2 linked regions of the Pedosphaera parvula Ellin514 genome follow. The protein of the gene in region 1 interacts with the protein of each later gene in a pairwise test. Links are inferred from orthologs where the notes say so. Each region holds a gene or a part of one and is shown in the gene's direction. Other genes may lie near its edges. The genes, in order: dprA and recA.

Region 1 (3,187 bases):
AGCCAAGAATTGAGTTGTGGCAGTATAGATACCGGTAAAGTTTGGAACCCCCTCCTTTGATTTTGCGTGTGCGGGTGATGCGAGTCATCGTGGAGCCACACTTTCCACACTTGCAAATACCTTTGAGCAACGACACATCTTTCAGCGAATGGCGGCCACGATAATGACGGCGTTCCTGCAACTTGGCTTGCACAGCATAAAAGTCCTTCTGTGGAATGATGGCTGGAAAGTAATTTTCAACGGGCTCGTCCAGCTTTGTATAGGTTCCAATCACGGCTTTGTCCGTGAGGATTCGGTGCAATGTGATGCGATGCCACTTTGATGCAGGCGTAGCTCCATTCGTAATCACCGGCACCTTTTGCGAGTTCATGGTTTGAGACAATCTCCAAATCCCAAGGCTTTCCTTCAAGTAGGCTGCGAAAATCTCTTTCACCACCTTGGCCTTCTTGGAAATCACAGACCACTTCTGGCCTTCACGTTTCAACCAACAAGGGGCCGGAATTTTAACAGCCTCCTTCGTTTCCACTATGCACCGTTTCTTGCGTGACCAAGCATCTTTGATGCGTTCCGATTTCATCCGGCTCTCGTCACCACCCCGGATAAGGTAGGTGGTAGCGACGATGAACTCGAACGGGTTTTTATTTATATAATCGTAGGAATAGACTTTGTCCTCCGTCACCAATCCAACGTCGATTCCTTGTCGTAGAATGTCGGTCAGCAGATGCGAGGCTTCCACGATGTTGTTTCGAGTTAGACGGTCCAAAGCCTCCACTACGAGCACCGTGCCTTTGGGAATTTTGTTCTCACGGACTGCGGCTAGAAAAACTCCAAGATTTCCACTGTCAGCATTCTTACCTCTGAAGGCTGAAAGACCAAGGTCCTTTACTGTCAGTGATTCATCCAAAAAAAGATTGTGGCGGCTACAGAATCCCTTCGTGCCCTCCAATTGACGAGCCAAGGAGAACCCCTCCTCTTGTTTCAATGAGCTGAAACGTATATAGCTGATTGCTTTTCGTCCCACCGTTGTCGTCGTTTTCATGGGGGGCATCATACGTTTTTACATATTGGAACACAATACGTACTCTATGTAAAAGGTCGTCTCTCGACCAAGGACAAGAATGGCGTCGCGTTGGTTGGCTCACGCCTGACCACGCATTACGGCCTCGAAATTGCACGCAAGCTCGCTTATCAACTCGCTTATATCGGCGTGACGGTCGTGAGCGGCGGCGCACGCGGCATCGATACCGCCGCGCATCAAGGGGCGCTCAGCGCGAAGGGTCGCACGATTGCTGTGCTCGGCACCGGCATCAACCTGGTTTTTCCACCTGAAAACGCAGACCTTTTTGAACGCATTGCTGCCAATGGCGCGGTGCTTTCACAATTTCCGTTCAACCGCAATGCAGACAAGCAGACGTTTCCCATTCGCAATCGCATCGTCGCCGGCATGACTCTCGGCACGGTCGTGGTTGAGGCAAACCTTACCAGTGGTGCCCTCATCACTGCCAACATGGCGGTGGAAGCCGGACGGCAGGTCTTCGCGGTGCCCGGCCGCATCGATTCCCCGCGCAGCAAAGGCTGTCACGAACTCATCAAGAAAGGCGCGAAGCTCTGCGAAGGGGCGGAAGACATCCTCAGCGAATTCGAATATCTATTTCCCTCCACAAATCGTCCACCCGGAGCGAGTGAAACCGGCGTGCTGCCCGCACTCAATCTTTCGGAGAACGAACAGAAAGTTTATGATGCCCTCAGCAACGAGGAATCGAACATCGACGAAATCATCCGTCACTCCGGCCTGCCCAGTTCCGCCGTGTCCGTAGCGCTCCTCGGCTTGGAAATGAAACGCCTCATCCGCCAATTGCCGGGCAAGATGTTTCTGCGGAATGCCTAATAATCAGGAGGCAATGCGACGCACACCGGCAATCAAGCGATCCACTTCGCCTTCGGTAGTGTAGCAGGCACATCCGGCTCGCACCAAGCCTTCACGTGTATGACCGAGGCGTTCGAGCACATTGGTGGCATAGAAATTCCCATTGGAAGCGAACACGCCATCCTGGGCCAACGCTCGCGCCACTTCTGCAGAAGGCTTCCCGGCAACGACGAATGAAACGGTCGGGGTGCGTGGCTGTCCGGGAGGTGGTCCGTAGCAGGTCACGCCTTTAATTTCACTTAACCCACTCCAAAGCCGCGCAAATAGAGCATCGCCTCGCGCGTGCAGTTCTGACATTGCCAGAACAAGCCGCTCCCGTCGCGTCGCACCTGAAGCCAGGGACGCCAAAAACTCCACGGCTGCACCGCCTCCAACAATGGCCTCGTGGTTCTGTGTTCCGGTTTCCATTCGTTCGGGAATTTCATTGGACGCCGGATCCAATTTGGGAACATCCAGCCAAGTCATCACTTCGGCGCGCGCATAAAGCACGCCGGCATGAGGTCCATAAAATTTGTAAGGGGAACAGGCCAGGAAATCACATTCCATGGCTTTCACATCAATCACACGATGAGCCGCAAAATGGACGGCATCCACAAAGCAAAGCGCGCCTTTGGCATGAGCAAGCTGCGCAGCATTGCGAACCGATGAAATGGTTCCCAGCGCATTGGAGGCAGCCCCGATTGCCACAAGGCGCGTCTTCGACGTCACTGCACGCTCAAGCTCGCTCCACACCAGTTCACCGGTCTTCACATCGAACGGCACCGAGCGGATGGTCACACCACGCTCCTTCGCCAAAGCGCGCCACGGAGCCACGTTGGCTTGATGATCCAGTTCCGTCACGACGATCTCATCGCCCGGCCCCCACGCACGTCCCAAACCGCGGGCAACGTGAAAGGTGATGGTGGTCATGTTATTGCCGAAGGCAACTTCGCGCGGAGAGGCATTGAAGAAATCTGCGAAGGCTTCGCGCGCGTTTGCAAGTGCCGCGTCGGTTTCCGTGCTGGTGGGAAAATTCCAATGAGTGTTCGCATTGTGGTGATAGAGATAATCCACCATGGCCTCCACTACGTCCTGCGGGACCTGTGTGCCACCCGGCCCGTCGAAATAGGCGACTGGCTTTCCATTATGCTCGCGCGTCAGTGCCGGGAACCGTGCACGAATGATCTCCGGAGCCGCCAACGCTGATGGGACAGATTGATTTCCAAAAACTGGGTTCTTCATAAATGAAAACGGGACCACTGAGATTGCCCTGGACAGCCA
Region 2 (3,318 bases), on another replicon or contig:
AACGAGGAGGCTCAACCAGTCGGCAGCAATAAAAAACGAGCGACATTTTTGGTGTTATTTGGAATTGGAGGGAGCGCGCTCCTGTTACTTCTCTACTCACTTTCGAGGAAGAAAGCTCAATTGTGAAAAACGACAGCACACGAGATGCCCTTCAAGTTTAGGTGCGATTCCATCTAATCGGCGCGGGCGTGCTTCGACGAAGCGGCGGTCGGTAGATGTCGGTGCGCGGCTTGATGAAAAAGGGATGGTGGAGTTTTGGACGGGAGAGGTGTGGAAGGCTGCGCCGAGGCCGTTGGCTGTTCGCTCCTGGCGGAGGTAGCTGTGAAGTGATTGGAGCGAGGATGGAGGATGGCGCAAGGAAACGCGGGAACTCAACAATTGATTATGTGCAGTTCAAAATATTCGTGTTGAACTCACGGGAGGGCGAGTGATTGGATCGCAGGCTGCGGCCGCGGATTGGCTCGATGGACCAAACAGTGTCACCGACGGGGCTAGAATTCCGGGGTCCTTCCGGACTGGCACCATTCCACACGGGCACCAGCCTCATTCCACCGGTTTATTGATTGCTGGCGCGGGGACTTGGATCGCGGGCCGTGTAAACGAATGGAGGCACATGGAGGATGAACGTCGAGGGCCGTGTCAGGGAAGCGCGCAACACTTCCCTACCGATTAATTGATTGCTGGCGCGTGTTTTTTTTATTTGCGGGTCGCGTGCGCGAGTGGAGGCAACTGAACTTCGAATGTGGGAAATCCGCCTCCTGTTGCTGGGCGGGTGCAGTTATTTTTGGAGATTTGGTGTAAGTGGTTGATAGTCAATGGAAGATAGTTTCAAGAGCTTGGAGGGGGTTGGACTGTGTATGTCCAACCCCCTCTGTCATATTGATGGTGTAATGATTTTCTGGCTGAGGGCTGAGGGAGGTGGGGAGATGATGGGCGGAATGGCTGGGTTGCTGAGAGGAAAATGAATCTGATTTTGGCATGGAAAAAAGGTCGTTTTGGCCGGAAGTTTATGGGTGTGAGAGATTGACTGGAAAGGGGTTTTGAAGAATGATTATGTTCTCCTTGAACGAGATATTTGAGTGTCTGAGGAGCGGGTGCATTCCCCAAGATTTTAGAATTTATTCGTGCCGGATGGCGGCTGGTGCGGACGTGGTTTGGAAGCAAATTAAACAGACAAGCGGCAGCTAACGGCACTTAACGGCAGTAAACGACGGTTAACAATTTTATTTTATTATGGCGACTAAAACTACTGAGAAGAGTGACAAGGTGGAAAAAACTGTGAAGGCGGCTTCGGAACGTTCTGCTGAAAAGCCGGACAAAGCGGAGCGCGTTGCGAAGGCGGACGGTGCTGAAGCAACAGCACGGGTAATTTCGCCGACGCGGCAACGCGATCTGGAAGCGGCGCTTTCAACAATCATCAAATCGTATGGCGAGGGCAGCATCATGCGGCTGGGTGAGGCGAACGCGCATCAAGCGATTGAGGTGATTCCGACAGGTGCGTTGGGATTGGATCTGGCGCTGGGTGTGGGTGGTTTGCCGCGGGGTCGCGTGGTGGAGATTTACGGACCGGAATCTTCGGGTAAGACGACGTTGATGTTGCACGTGATTGCGAATGCGCAAAAGATGGGCGGATTGGCAGCGTTCATCGACGCGGAGCATGCGTTGGACCCGGGTTACGCGAAGAAGCTGGGTGTGAACCTGGATGATTTGCTGGTGTCGCAACCGGACTGTGGTGAAGAGGCGTTGACGATTTGTGAGACATTGGCGCGGTCGAATGCGCTGGATGTAATCGTGATCGACTCGGTGGCGGCATTGGTGCCGAAGGCTGAGTTGGAAGGCGAGATGGGGATGGCGACGATGGGTATGCAGGCGCGTTTGATGAGCCAGGGCTTGCGGAAATTGACGGCGATTTTGAACAAGTCGAAGACGACGTGCGTTTTCACGAATCAATTGCGTGAAAAGGTGGGCGTGATGTTCGGCAATCCGGAAACGACGCCGGGCGGGAAGGCGCTGAAATTTTATGCGAGCGTGCGGTTGGATATTCGCCGCAAGGATACGCTGAAAGACGCGGCGGGGAATGCGATTGGCAACCATGTGAAGGTGAAAGTGGTGAAGAACAAGGTGGCGCCGCCGTTCTCAGAGACGGAGTTTGACATTATTTATAATCACGGCATCAACAAGGAAGGGAGCATTCTGGATGTGGGTATCGAGAATGGCGTGGTGGATAAGAAGGGTGCGTGGTTGCAGTTCGCGGGTGATTTGATCGGCCAGGGCAAGGAAGCGGCGCAGCGGGCGTTGGCGGAGAAGCCGGAGTTGGCGAAAAAGATCGTTGAGGCCATTATGGCGAAGCGCAGTGGCGTGACCACTGAGGCGGCCAAGCCGGAAGTTGCCAAGGCGGCTTAACCGTAAGGAAAAGAACGGGCACCATGGGGGAAGCTTTAACAGAAGGTTTGGAGATTGTTCGCAATCTCCAAACTTCTAGCGGCAGAACTGGAATTCCTGAGGGAGGCGGCACGGGGTTGATACCCCATCCTAAAAGTGATGATTATTTGCTTGCAGGTTTGAGGTTTAGACGCTTTATTACTGATGCTGAGTTCAGCCAGGCATGGAGCCTGTTTTTTAGATTGTTTACGAACTGCATGAATAAGTTTCAACCGGCGAGGGTGTCTTGAGCCGCCCGTTTCCTCCACGTCATTCTCCTCCTTCCGCGTCATTTGCCAGGGTTAACGGGAAAATCCGTGCCCGCGAAGTGCGAGTCATTGGAGTGGATGGTAAGCAACTTGGTATTTTATCCCTGTCCGACGCGTTGAACATGGCGCGGGCGAACACAGTGGATTTGGTGGAAATTGCCCCGAATGCGACACCACCTGTGTGCCGGTTGGTGGATTTCGGCAAGTTTCGTTATGAACAGGCCAAGAAGGATAAGGAATCCAAGAAGCACCAGCACGCTAATAAGGTTAAGGAAATTCAGCTTAGCCCGAAGATTGATCCGCATGATTTTGGTGTAAAATTGAACCATGCCGTGGACTTCCTCTGTGAAGACATGAAGGTAAAGGTGGTTCTGAAGTTTCGTGGTCGCGAGATGGCCCACACGGAATACGGCTTTCAGCTCATCAATAAGATGATCAAGGAGGTTACTCCCTATGGTCATCCTGATGCCAATCCCAAACTGATTGGCAAGGCGATTAACTTGATGTTGAGTCCCCTGCCCCGCAATAAACGGGCAAAGAATCCTCGGGAGCCGGAGGATCGCAAGGTTGCTGAGGACGAGCCAGACACTGACTCAGAGGAGATGGAAGAATCAGCACCCGAAGACAA

Evidence for each region.
Region 2: the proteins of dprA (region 1) and recA interact in binary tests that used the Bacillus subtilis proteins (3 or more experiments, as listed by UniProt). The link is inferred for Pedosphaera parvula Ellin514 from one-to-one orthologs.

The regions. Positions count from the first base shown.
Region 1 is NZ_ABOX02000016.1:50,057-53,243, forward strand. Bases 112-2,975 are described here. They hold dprA (DNA-processing protein DprA), read left to right. Parts: upstream 112-1,063; coding sequence 1,064-1,888; downstream 1,889-2,975. Other genes in these bases: CFLAV_RS14295 (recombinase family protein), read right to left, coding at 112-1,039; CFLAV_RS14305 (cysteine desulfurase-like protein), read right to left, coding at 1,892-2,975. Also shown: more of CFLAV_RS14295, read right to left, coding at 1-111; more of CFLAV_RS14305, read right to left, coding at 2,976-3,148. UniProt on the Bacillus subtilis protein: Protein that helps load RecA onto ssDNA during transformation. Binds cooperatively to circular ssDNA, is able to bridge different segments of DNA. Favors the loading of RecA onto SsbA- or SsbB-coated ssDNA and formation of RecA-DNA filaments.
Region 2 is NZ_ABOX02000009.1:82,138-85,455, reverse strand. What follows is about bases 324-3,318. They hold recA (recombinase RecA), read left to right. Parts: upstream 324-1,233; coding sequence 1,234-2,403; downstream 2,404-3,318. Other genes in these bases: infC (translation initiation factor IF-3), read left to right, coding at 2,669-3,318. Also shown: CFLAV_RS09235 (hypothetical protein), read left to right, coding at 1-126. UniProt on the Bacillus subtilis protein: Multifunctional protein involved in homologous recombination, DNA repair and competence.